3 regions of the Brevibacterium aurantiacum genome follow, and region 1 is predicted to be linked to each of the others. Evidence: riboswitches for the same ligand, from Rfam matches in the RefSeq annotation. Region 1 holds a riboswitch; each other region holds the start of a gene.
The links. A riboswitch is a leader RNA that binds a small molecule or an ion and turns the genes downstream of it on or off. The one in region 1 is predicted to bind thiamine pyrophosphate.
Positions count from the first base shown of each region.

Region 2: another riboswitch for thiamine pyrophosphate. It lies ahead of thiM (hydroxyethylthiazole kinase); the one in region 1 lies ahead of CXR25_RS03290 (TenA family protein).
Region 3: another riboswitch for thiamine pyrophosphate. It lies ahead of thiO (glycine oxidase ThiO); the one in region 1 lies ahead of CXR25_RS03290 (TenA family protein).

Region 1 is NZ_CP025333.1:722,489-726,750, forward strand. Features, by position in the region: gene CXR25_RS03280 (phytoene desaturase family protein) at 1-1,387, opposite strand, end outside; gene CXR25_RS03285 (nucleoside/nucleotide kinase family protein) at 1,435-2,157, opposite strand; gene CXR25_RS03290 (TenA family protein) at 2,159-2,869, opposite strand; TPP riboswitch at 2,869-2,974, opposite strand; gene CXR25_RS03295 (VOC family protein) at 3,009-3,371, shown strand; gene CXR25_RS03300 (HutD family protein) at 3,418-3,933, shown strand; gene CXR25_RS03305 (hypothetical protein) at 4,147-4,262, shown strand, end outside.
Region 2 is NZ_CP025333.1:3,127,816-3,132,077, reverse strand. Features, by position in the region: gene CXR25_RS14500 (substrate-binding domain-containing protein) at 1-95, shown strand, start outside; gene CXR25_RS14495 (ATP-binding cassette domain-containing protein) at 116-940, shown strand; gene CXR25_RS14490 (sugar ABC transporter permease) at 937-2,148, shown strand; TPP riboswitch at 2,399-2,502, shown strand; gene thiM (hydroxyethylthiazole kinase) at 2,490-3,356, shown strand; gene thiE (thiamine phosphate synthase) at 3,353-4,093, shown strand; gene thiD (bifunctional hydroxymethylpyrimidine kinase/phosphomethylpyrimidine kinase) at 4,090-4,262, shown strand, end outside.
Region 3 is NZ_CP025333.1:1,691,180-1,695,441, reverse strand. Features, by position in the region: gene CXR25_RS07835 (histone deacetylase) at 1-520, shown strand, start outside; gene CXR25_RS07830 (2-dehydropantoate 2-reductase) at 474-1,415, opposite strand; gene thiE (thiamine phosphate synthase) at 1,452-2,120, opposite strand; TPP riboswitch at 2,144-2,247, shown strand; gene thiO (glycine oxidase ThiO) at 2,238-3,419, shown strand; gene thiS (sulfur carrier protein ThiS) at 3,416-3,664, shown strand; gene CXR25_RS07810 (thiazole synthase) at 3,666-4,262, shown strand, end outside.

The DNA.
Region 1 (4,262 bases):
GTGCGGGTGGGGTCGCGGCCGAACACAGGTAGGCACCGGGGACGCCGAGGCCGTAGTTGTCCCAGCTGGTGCGTGGGCGGGCCATCATCCGGTAGAAGGAGACGAGCCCGGTGGCGATGTCGCCGCCGATGTAGTTCTGGTTGTGCCCGGCCATCTCTGATGCGGGAATCGAGTTGTACGTGACGATGGTGTCGCGGAAACCGGGGGCGAAGCGTTCGATCTGATCGATGATGTACTGGGCCGGATCGAGAGGGCAGTCGAAGGGGACATGAGCATACGTCCACAATGGGCGCAGGCCGCCCACCTCGCGCGATGGGTCGAACACAGTGGGATCGGAGACCAGGCTGACCGGGTGAGCGGGCATGCGTCCGGCGATCACGTCCGCCTCGGCGGCGGCCATCTGCGCCCGGGTACCACCGACGTGGATGGTGCCGGCCCGGTTGATGTTGGGATCGGCCCAGGGCACGGGTCCGTTTAGGACGAAGTCGACCTTGGCCGCGGCGTTGCCCTGCTTGAAGCTGCGCAGCGACCTGTCGACCTTGGCCGGGATGAGACCGGAGAAGATCTGTGCGGCATTGAGCGCCGAGGTGTCGAGGAGGTACGCGCGAGCCGCCGGCATATCGGAGACGTGATCGATGCGCGCATTCGTCGTCACCGAACCGCCGTGTGCTTCGAGGTCGGCGACCATGGCATCGATGATCGCCTGCGAACCGCCGACAGGGGAGGGCCAGCCGCCGGCGTGGGCAATGGTCGAGAGCATTGTGGCCGTGGCGGCTGTGCCCATGGATGGCAGCCCGCCGATCGCGTGGGCGGCGACACCGGTGAACAGGGATTGAGACGTCTCATGGGACAGCGGAATGTTCCAGGCCGGGCTGGCCTGGGTCAGCAGCCGCAGCCCGAACTTCACCACATTGGCGATACCGGGAACGTCGCGCAGCGTCTCCGGGATGGAGCGCTTGTCGCCCAGCGACAGCCAGATCGCATCATCGACGCGCTCGAGCAGTGGGGCGAAGAAACGCCGCCATTCGGGACCGGCCGCGCCGAGGTGGTCGACCGTGGTCTCGAGATCGTGGAAGGCCAGCGCGGCTGGCTGATTGTCGAGCGGTTGAGCGTAGGAGACCTCGGGGGTGGTGAACTCGAGGCCCCGGGCGCGCAGGTCGAAGTCGACGAAGAACGGGCTCGAGATCGCCAGCGGGTGCACGGCCGAGCAGATGTCATGGGTGATGCCGGGGGCCAGTCCCAGGTCAAGGGTGCGGGCGCCGCCGCCGATGGTCGACTGGGCCTCATACACCTGCACGGACAGGCCCGCCCGAGCCATGGTGACCGCGGCGGCCATGCCATTGGGCCCGGATCCGACGACAACGGCATCTACCTCAGCATTGCTCATGGGCTCAGTCTAGGGGAGGGGACTGACACGCTTTGGTTGGCTGTCTCCTAGTCCTCGGCAACTGTGTTCTCGGTCCTTGGGTTCCCCGCTGACTCCTCAGAGAGTCGCCGCAGGGTGGGGAGCTCGAGATCTTCGTTGTCGAAAATCCACGTTGCCGACTTCCACGGCGAGCATTCTGCGAGATAGAGACGCTGGCCGCCGACATAACGGTGGTTGGACTGTGACTCGGGGTCCGAATCATATGTGCCGGGGATTCGTTCGTTTCCCCGGGGTACTGAGACCGTAAAAGGAACCTGCACCCACACGCTCGCATCCCACAGATCGCGAAGTTCGGGCCGGTGGAGAAAGATCCCATCCACGAGGAGGACACAGTTCTGCGGCAGGTCGAGCTGTGCGGGTAAAACGGTCACGTCGGCATCAACATCCCAGAACGATGGAACCACCGATGCTCCCTGTCTGAACGGAATGACGACGGATCGGATGAAGGCTTCGTAGTCATAAGAGTCCCGGTAGAAGGAATCGGGCCCACGACCATTGGTGTATCTGACCGAGCGGGGATGGTGGAATCCGTCGATGCTCAGCGACGCAACCGGGCGAAGCCCGTCCTGGGCTGCCAGTTGGACCAATTCCTCGGCGAGGACGCTCTTGTCCGCTCCATCGAGGCCGTCAATGGCCACGAGGCTGCGCCCACCGGCAGCGGACTCTCGCACTTGCGAGAGCAGTCGGCAGAGCACTGCGGCGCGAGTGCCGTCTCCGTTGGTGTTCGGCATCTCACCCCTGCACATACGCCTCATCGAAGAAGGCCAACTCCAATTCGACCGCTCGGTGCCAGATGCGCGACAACCTGTCTCGCACCGCGGCGGATTCCGCGTCCTCGCCAGTGGGGAAGACTCGCTCGAGTTCGTCGATGAGGAACTGCACCCACGCCCGGAAATCCTCACCACGGTGCAATTCGATCCACCCGGAATGGACTCGGCGTACAGGCATCGGTTCCGAGCGCTCGCCCCAATCGAGGTAGAGCCATTCGGCGATGACGAGCACGACCAGCAGGTCCGCGTAGGACGCCGAGTCGACGGCTTCGTACATGAGGTCACGGAAGCCCTCAGTCGGCCCAGTCAGCTGGGGGTCAGCGTAGTCGGTGGCAGGGACACCCACCTCGGCGAAGGCCGTGAGGAAATACGAATCCTCGTCGGCTTCGAGGAACCCGAGCTGTTTGGCAAACCGCAGCTTCGGCCCTACGGCATCGCCATAGGCAACGCATGCGCCGAGCATCGAGAGAAACGATTCGAAGAACTGGTAATCCTGGATCAGGTACTTCCTCATCACGGAGTCGTCGACCGTGCCGGCAAACAGTTCGGTGACGAATCTATGCCCGACCGCGGCCTCCCAAGCGGAAGACGCCTCCGCTCTCAGCGCCGCAACAGGCCCTCCTGGGGTCAGCCGAATGCTGCTGATCGTGTGTTTCGTGTCGACATCGCTCATCGGTGTCACTCCTCACTTCCTCCGCCGGTGCTTACCGGATCAGGTTCGAAGGGTCTGCTTGCGCACTCTCAGCGTCAGTCTTCTGGCGCTCCCCTGTGGTGTTTCGAGCCTAGCATCGGCGGCGCGTAGACTCACGACCATGGCTATCGCAAAGCAGCCCGTCATCGTCATCGATGCTCCCGACGCCGGTGAACTCGCGGAATTCTACGGAAAACTCCTCGACTGGCAGGTCAGAGTCGATGACGATGGCACCTGGGCAGAGATCACATCCGAATCCTGGCCCCCGATCTGCTTCCAGCAGGTTGAGGACTACCACGCACCCAGCTGGCCGGGGCAGTCCCACCCGCAGCAGATGCACATCGATGTCGTCGTCGATGACCTCGACGTCGCCGAGGCTGCCGTGGTCGAACTCGGTGCAGGGAAAGCCGTCGACCAGCCGGGGGACACCTTCCGCGTCTTCCTCGACCCGGCAGGCCATCCGTTCTGTCTCGTCCTGAACTGACGTTCTCACCAGCAGCCTCGAGCTGAGTCGAGACTAGAGTGATCACATGCACGTGATCACCTCTTTCGACGACCTCGAACCGGTTCCGTGGGCCAATGGGGCAGGGGAGGCGACCGAGCTCGTCTCACTCATCCAGTCCCAGGCTCTGACCCCGAACCTTCGACGCTGGCGCCTGAGTATTGCGCGATTGGACCGTCCTGCTGCGTTCTCGCCGCTGCCGGGCTTGGCGCGGACCTTCCTCCCCATCGGCGCCGAGGTGGCCCTTGAGATCGATGGACAGGTGCACTCAGTGACGCCGGCAGCGCCGGTGAAATTCCGTGGGGAGCAGAACGTCTCCCTCAGCAGTCTGGAAGAGCCGTGCTTCGCGCTCAACCTCATGGTCGAGACGGATGACCAGGCCACCTCGGAACAAAATGCCCTACAGATGACGACACAATTCACCGGTTCGGCGCTGTTCGCAGTCACCTTGGAATCGGGCCCCGGATACCCGAAATTCCAGCTGCTGGAACTCGAGCAGACGAACGTACTTCCGGGCCACCTCGGCGTGGCCATTCTGCACTGAAAAACGGGGCGTCGTGGGCGCCCGTTTTGGACCTGCGAATATCCTGCAAAGCGCCTGTCCTGTGCGTCACACAGGTCGGTATCATCGCAGGTCAGCGACCACAGAGTGGCCGTCTTCTCACAGCGTTGTCCCAGCCTTCGAAGAGGAGGGTCAGGAACCCCGAAAACAGCCAGCCGATACTGGACTCAGAGACCAGTCATCGGAGGTATTTTGGTGTCGAATCAGCATGAGTCAGGCAGACTGAATGAGCAAGAATGCACAGCGGCCGCGCAGGCGTCTCAGACCCTGCCTCTGATCACCGAAGAACTCGCCGCCACACATGCCAGAAA
Region 2 (4,262 bases), 1.6 Mb from region 1:
ACACCGTCAAGGACATCGTCGGTGATCAGATCAAGGCGGAAGACATCTGCACCAAAGACGTGAAGAAGCTCTGCGAAGACGCCGGCGTCAAGTAGAAATCGGCGAGTAGGAACATATGAATTCTCAACCCACTGATCCGGCGCCCGCGAACTCGCGGGTGCCGGAGACCGGAGCCGAACCAGTCCTCGAGCTGCGCGGGATCAACAAACGATTCGGTGCGGTCCAGGCACTGACCGATATCAACCTGACCATCGGCCGCGGCGAAGTCGTCGGACTCGTCGGCGACAACGGCGCGGGCAAATCCACCCTGGTCAAGGTCATCGCCGGAGTCCACGGCGCCGACGAAGGTGAGATCATCCTGGGCGGGCGGTCCCAGAAATTCGCGGCGCCGAAGGACGCGCAGAAGGCGGGAGTCGCGACAGTCTTCCAGGACCTCTCGCTGTGCGAGAACCTCGACGTCGTCGCCAACCTGTTCCTCGGCCACGAGAAGACCCGCGGCGGTGTTCTCGACGAGGTCACCATGGAGGCCAAATCCTGGGAGCTGCTGCGCAGCCTCTCGGCCAAGATCCCCAGCGTGAGGGTGCCGATCGCGGCTCTCTCCGGCGGACAACGTCAGACGGTCGCGATTGCCAGGTCCCTCCTCGGCGAACCATCGATCGTGATGTTGGACGAGCCGACGGCGGCGCTCGGTGTGGCACAGACCGCCGAGGTGCTCAACCTCATCGAGCGCCTGCGAGAACGCGACCTCGGAGTGCTTTTGGTCAGCCACAACATGGCCGATGTGCAGGCCGTGTGCGACCGCGTCCACGTTCTGCGCTTGGGCAAGGATGCCGGTGACTTCCCCGGTGACGAGCGCACGGACGTGCTGGTCGCCGCGATCACGGGAGCCAACGACAATGTCGTGACTCAGCGAGCGACCCGGAGGGGTGAGCGCCGATGACCCGCAACTCGTTCATCACCGACGAACGCATTTCGAGCGAGGGGTTCTTCGCGACATTCGTGCGTCGAGTCAAGGAGGGCCAGCTCGGCTCATTTCCGGTGATTCTGGCGCTCATCGTCATCGTCATCGTCTTCCAATCGGCGAACAGCAAGTTCATCTCACCGGCCAACCTGGTCAACCTGTCCACGCAGGTCGCGTTCCTCGCGATCCTGGCGTTGGGCATCAACCTGATCCTGCTCCTCGGCGAGATCGACCTGTCGCTGGCGCAATTGGGTGGGCTCTCCGCCTCACTGCTGGGTGTGTTGGTGGTCAGGCAAGGGGTTCCGCCTCTGATCGCACTGGTCATCATGCTGGTATTGGGTCTCGTCGTCGGCGCGATCCAGGGCTGGTTCTTCGCGGTGGTCGGGATACCGGCCTTCGTGGTCACTTTGGCAGGGTTGCTGGCGTTCACTGGGCTGACGTTGACCACTCTGGGCGTGCAGAAGAACCTGTCGATGGCCGACACCTTCGCCTTCGACTTTGCGAGCTTCTACTTCCCGGCGATCTGGGCCTACGTATTCGGGGCAGTCGCCGTCATCGGCTTCGGTGCGGGGATCATCTACTCGAAGCTGCGCCGTCACAACGAGGGACTCGACAGTCCCAGCTGGACCTCGGTGATCGTGCGCATTGCCATCCTCACCGTCGTCGTGTTCGGGTTCCTCATCCTGGTCAACCAGGACTTCGGTCTGGCGATGCCGTTCTTCCTCATGATCGTCATCGCGATCGTCATCGATCTGGTGCTGCGCAAGACCAAGTACGGGCGCTCGATCTACGCGGTCGGCGGCAAGGTCGAAGCCGCCAGACGTGCGGGCATTCGGGTGACTTGGGTGCGCATCAGCGTGTTCATGGCCGCCGGTGTGCTGGCCGCATTGTTCGGCTTCATCAAGACCGGTGTGACGACCAACGCGGGATCGACGCTGGTGAGCACACAGGACCTGCTCAACGCGATCGCCGCAGCGGTCATCGGGGGCACCTCGCTCTTCGGTGGTCGCGGTACAGCCTGGGCAGCCGTACTCGGTGCCCTGGTCGTCGGTGCGATCAACAACGGTCTCTACCTCATCGGCTTCAACTCCGATGCACAGCAGATCATCACCGCGCTCGTCCTGCTCACGGCCGTCGTCATCGACGCACTGAGCCGCCGCGGACAAAGGTACGTCGGACGGGGTTAGCGAACGTCGGGGTTAGCGAGGGTCACGGTTAGCGCCGGTCGCCCTCTCGCCAAGCAAGCTCATCGAGCGGACCACTGAGCGTCGAAAGTACCAGTTGCAACTGGTGCCCTCGATGATCAGTGGTCCGCTCGATGTGTTGGCATATAGGCGCCGAGGTGGGCCCGGGTTCCGGTTTGCCCTTCTCAGGTTTCCGCTCGCGCTCCTCAGCGTTGCCGCTTCGCCCAACTTCAGACGTGCTGATACAGTCGTGGGCAATGACATGGGGTGCCTGACGTTGATCGCGTGAGGCTGAGAGAACACCCATCGAACCTGATCTGGGCCATACTAGCGAAGGGATCGTCATGGTTGACTTCGACCTGCGTTCTGCCAATGCACGACTGCGTGCGAGCAATCCACTCATCCAATGCATCACGAACACCGTTGTGCAGCAATTCAGCGCCAACGTGCTCCTGGCCGTCGGTGCCGCCCCGGCGATGCTCGACCACGAGGCCGATGCCGCACAGTTCACGCGCATCTCCAGCGGACTGCTGGTCAACTTCGGCACCGCCACGAATCAGCAGTTCCTTGCCGCTGACGCCGCCATCGACGCAGCCAATGCAGACTCCAAGCCGTGGGTCCTCGACCCGGTGAGCATTGGGGCGGTCGACTTCCGGACCACACGAATCCGTCGCGCGGCGAACTCTTCACCCACTGCCATCCGTGGCAACGCCTCCGAGATCGCGGCACTGGCCGGAGTGGGCCTGGGTGGTCGGGGAGTGGACTCCACCGACGAGGTTGATGCGGTGATTCCGGCCGCGGCCGAACTGGCCAAGTCCACCGGAGCAATCGTTGCCGTCTCAGGTCCCAAGGACGCGATCGTCGCTCACTTCGACGGGGCCGACCATGTCGCCCGCCTCGATGGGGGACACTCCTTTATGCCGCTGGTCATCGGCACCGGATGCTCTCTCGGCGCAGTCACCGCCGCGTATCTCGTGGGCGCAACGACCGCCTCGGCGAGGTTCGAGGCCGTGGTCGCAGCCCACGCTCACTTCAAGGTCGCCGGTGAGACCGCCGCCGAGGGTGCACGCGGACCCGGCAGCTTCTCCGTGAACTTCCTCGATGCGCTGCACACGATCACGGGTGATGATCTGGCCGGGGTCCACGTCGAATCAGACAGGGTCGAATCAAGTGCGATCGACGCCGAGGCGATCGACGGAGCACAGTCATGAGCGCCTCGTCTCCCGAGGCGAACACCCGCCTGGCCGGAATCGACGCTCGGCTCTACCTCGTCACCGATTCGGCACAGTGCCGCGAAGCTGGACGCAGCGTCGCCGATACCGTCCGCGAGGCTGTGGGCGGGGGAGTGGGGATCGTGCAAGTCCGCGACAAGGACATCGACGACGATGCGTTCTACACGTTGACTCGTGAGGTCATCGCAGCCGTCGACAGCGTTCTGGTCGACACGAACCGTCGTGTCCCCATCGTCCTCAACGACCGAGTCGCGGTCGCCCAGCGACTCCTCGCCGAGGGAGTAGAAGTCCACATTCACGTCGGACAGTCCGACACCCCGGTCGAAGAAGTACGCGAACTCATCGGCCCAGAACCGCTGCTCGGGCTGTCGGCGGCCAACAGCACCGAATTCGCAGCCGCCCGGGAATCCGGCGTCGTCGACCTCGTCGGCATCGGGCCCGTCTACGACACCACGACGAAAACCGACGCACCCGACGGGATCGGGCCCGACCGCCTCGGCGAGCTTGTGGGTGAAGCGGGACTTCCCGCGGTTGCCATCGGAGGGATCAGCACCGATCGTGCCGCCGAACTGAGGGGCCGCGGTCTGCTCGGGATCTGTGTGGTCTCTGCCATCTGCCGCGCCGAGGATCCGCGTGCCGCAGCCGAAGAACTGCTCGCGGAATTCGGCGACGGACTCGCGGCATCGGTTGACGGACATGTGGAGGCAGCTCAGTGACCACACGGCCACCCATCGCACTGTCCATCGCAGGCACCGACCCCAGTGGGGGAGCCGGCATCCACGCCGACCTCAAGACCTTCACGGCCCGCGGGGTGCTGGGCACCACGGCCATCACCGCTCTGGTCGCGCAGAACACGCACGGCGTTTCGCGGGTCTATGGAATCGA
Region 3 (4,262 bases), 970 kb from region 1:
GCCTCTAGCGGAAATGGGCATCGAACTTCCCGGATCCATCTACTTCGCCGGCAGCTCCACCGTGTGGGGCGGCGGCGGAATGGCCTTCTATGACCATCAGGTCCCAGGCCCCACACCGGCAAAGGCGTATCTCATCACTGCCGAGCAGTTCGCCGATGTCGCTGATCAGGAGATGAACCGCCCACCGTCATCCGCGAATCCGCTGGAGACTTTGGCCTGCGAACTTCCCGTCGGTTCCGCCCATTCGGTGGGACCGGGCAAGTACGAGACGCTCCTCGTCCTCGACCGCAAGGGCTCGATCCCGCTGGTGACGTTTACGGCCCCGCACGGATCCGAGGCAGTCCCCCACACCGTTCCCAACGAACCGTATCTGACGATGCTGCGCCTCGGCGCAGAGGAGGTCAGGTCCGTGACGACGCTCATTTCAGCCTCGGAGCTCAACTTTGAATCGGAGCTCAGTTCAGCGTCGGAGCTCAGCTCTGCCGCAGCGACTCCCCAGCCCGCAGCTGCACGAGTGTGAGGTCGAGCAGCGGCGTCGCCACAGACAGATCCGCTGCCGTTCTCGCAAGGTGTCCGAGGATGTGCTCGGTTTCGCTGGGCAGGCCCGAAGTCACGTCACGGTAGAGCGATGAGGTGAACGACGAGCCCTCGGCGGTGAGCATGGACAAGGTCATCTCCCTGGCCTTGGCCGAGACCGGGTGTCCGCCCGCAGCCGCGACGGCCTCGAGCTCGTCGACGATCCGAACAATGTGCGCATGCCCTCCGGCCGCCATGATCGCCCCGACGGGTGCCCGGAACAGGCAGGTGACGACCCCGGCTGCGGCGATGAAGATCCACTTCTCCCACAGGGCGTCGGTGATGTTGTCCAGAATCTGCAACTTAAAGCCGGGAACATCGAGGGCCTGGGCGATGGAATCCGGGACGCCCGTTCCGTCGAGATCGCCGATGGTCATAACGGCGAGGTCCGTCATCTGGTGGACGGCACCGTCCATGATCGTCCCGACGATCTTGACCAGACCGCCCAGCACCTGGCCGGGGAACTCCTCGACCAATCGCTCGATCTGAGCCATGCCGTTGAGGAACGGAATGATGAGGGTGTCCTCCCCCACTGCGGGTCTGATGTCGTCGATGATCGACTCCAGACCGTTGGCCTTGACCGCGACGATCACCAGGTCGAAAGACGTCGAACTCGAGCCGTTGGCAGTGGCGAGTTCGGCTGCGGTGAGGACGGGGATGTGGTTCGTCCGGTCCTCCCCGGGTGCAACGAATCGCAGACCGTTGGCCCTCATCGTCTGTGCTCGGGCCTCGCGGACGAAGAATGTGACATCGCGTCCTGCTTCGAACAGGCGGGTGCCGAACGCTCCGCCGGTTGCGCCGGCTCCGGCAATGAGTATCTTCACTGTGTGCTCTCCCATGTCAGATGGATTCCGTGGCGTCTGCGCTGCGCGCTGTCACAATGCCTGTTTGAGTTCCTTAGCTGCCGCCGCGGGGTCATCTGCTGCGGTCACTGCGCGGACGACGACGATGCGCTGTGCTCCCGCGGCCTGGACTTCCGCCAGCCGCTCACCAGCGGAGATCCCACCGATTGCAAACCAGGGTTTGGCTGCGGTGGTGGCGAGCGCACGCAGGGGTTCGACTCCGATGGCGGCCCGGCCGGGTTTGGTGGGGGTCTCCCACACGGGGCCGAGACAGAAATAGTCGATCTCGGGGTCCGCCTCGGCGGCGTGGGCCTGTTCGATGGAGTGTGTCGAGCGGCCCAGGATCACGTCGGGGCCGAGGACCGTGCGTGCCTGTTCGCTGGTGAGGTCGCCCTGGCCGATGTGGAAGACGTCGGCGCCGACGAGGAGGGCCACATCGGCACGGTCGTTGACGGAGAACAGCTTCCCGTGACGATGGGCTGCCTCCCTGAGGACTTCGAGTGCTTCGATCTCAGCGCGGGCTTCGAGGCCCTTGTCGCGCAGCTGGATGATGTCGACGCCACCGGCATAGGCGGCATCAAGGAACTCGGGGAGATCGCCCTGCGCGCTGCGGGAATCGGTGCAGACATAGAGCCTGGACGCGTGAAGCCGGTCCAGTCGTGCGGCTCTGTCTGTGTCGTGGACTGCGGCGTCCATTGTCATATCTGCGGCCATGCTCCTAGAGTAGAGGAGTTCGCGGGAGCCTCATAAAGGGGGCTGAGAGGGCTTTGTGCCGACCGTTCAACCTGATGCGGATCATGCCGCCGGAGGGAGAAGCACGTGCACGTCATTGTTGTGGGGGCCGGGATCATCGGCTTGTCCACTGCCTGGAATCTGCGCCGTCGCGGCGTCAGCGTCACCATCATCGATCCGGCTCCCGCCATGGGTACCTCCCATGCTGCGGCGGGGATGCTGGCTCCGGCCGCCGAGGTGGTGTGGGGGCAGTCTCCCCTGTACCCGCTGATGCGTGCCTCAGCAGACCTGTACCCGGACTTCGCCGCCGAGCTGGCTGCCGCGTCTGGCCATGATCTGGGGTATTCGAGCGCCGAGACCTTTGTGTGTGCCGGTGACCGGGCCGATCTCGCCTCTCTGCGCGAACTCATCGACCTGCAGCGCGCAGCCGGTTTCGACGTCTCCCTCGTTCCCGGGTCAAGAGCCAGGGATCTGGAACCGGCGCTCTCACCCGGGGTATGCGGTGCGGTCACCATTCCCGGGGATCATTCGATCGATCCCCGTCGACTCACTGGTGCACTGCTGGCCGTCCTCGGTGACTCCGTTGTCCGTGCCCGAGTGACCGGTCTGCTCTCTCAGGCGGATCGGACCGTCGGTGTCGAACTCGAGGATGGGACGAGACTGCAGGCCGATCAGGTCGTCGTGGCCGCGGGCGGTTCCTGCAACGACATCTCCGGAGTTCCCGCGCTGCCCCTGCGCCAGGTATGGGGCGAGGTGATCAGACTGCGGGCGCCCGAGACTCTGACCCCGCTTCTCACACGCACGATCCGTGGGCTGGTCAAAGGTCGGCCCGTCTACGTTGTGCCTCGTCCCGACGGTGAACTCGTCCTCGGTGCCACGAGTCGTGAGGACGGTCGGTCCGGGATCAACGCCGGAGGCGTCCACCAGCTGCTGCGCGACGCCGAACGTCTCGTCCCTGCAATCCTCGAGGCCGAGATCACCGACATCACCACCCGCGCCAGGCCGGGCTCACCCGATGACGTGCCGATCATCGGGCGCATCGATCCCGGCTGTGTGGTGTCCACCGGCTTCTTCCGACATGGCATCCTCCTCGCTCCTCTGGGGGCGAACCTCACCGCCGACCTCGCGCGCGAGAGCGGAACCCTGACGAGACCGACGGAGACACTCGCCGCGGTGACGCCCGACCGATTCGCCGAAGCCGCTCATGCTCAGCACCTCCAGACCACACCGACCGAAATGTTTCAGCAACCGACAGGGAGTCAACTGTGACCGACACGATCAGCATCACGCTCAACGGCGAGCGCCATGAACTCGCCCGTCCCACCACGGCCAGGGACCTCGTCTCCGGTCTCGTTGACAAGGACATCACCGTCGATGGCACACCCGTCGACGGCAGTCGTCTGGGCATAGCGCTCGCCGTTGACGGTGAGGTGATCAGGCGCGGGAAGTGGTCCGACTTCACCTTGGCCGAGGGGCACAGTGTCGACATCGTCACCGCTGTGCAGGGAGGCTGACATGAGTTGGAACGTCGACGAGGTGACCCTGAACTCCCGACTGGTCATGGGCACCGGGGGCGCCAGTTCGCTGAGCATCCTCGAACAGGCCCTGGAAGCCTCGGGCACCGAACTGACGACTGTGGCCCTGCGCCGATATGACGGGACGGCCCGGGACTCGGTGTTCGCCATGCTCAACCGTATGGGCATCCGTATTCTGCCCAACACTGCCGGATGCTATACGGCTCGTGATGCTGTGCTGACTGCCCAGCTGGCCCGGGAGGCACTCGAGACGAACTGGGTGAAGCTCGAGGTCATCGCCGATGAGGAGACTCTGCTGCCGGATCCGGTTGAGCTGTTCAGGGCCGCGGAGGAACTCGTCCTCGACGGGTTCACGGTCTTCGCCTATACGAACGATGATCCGGCGTTGGCTAAGAGGCTCGAGGACGCCGGTGTCGCCGTGGTGATGCCGGCCGGTGCTCCGATCGGCAGCGGATTGGGCATCCTCAACCCCCACAACATCGAGACGATCGTCAACCGTGCCCAGGTGCCGGTGATCCTTGATGCCGGCATCGGCACCGCCTCCGATGCGGCCCTCGCGATGGAGCTCGGCTGCACC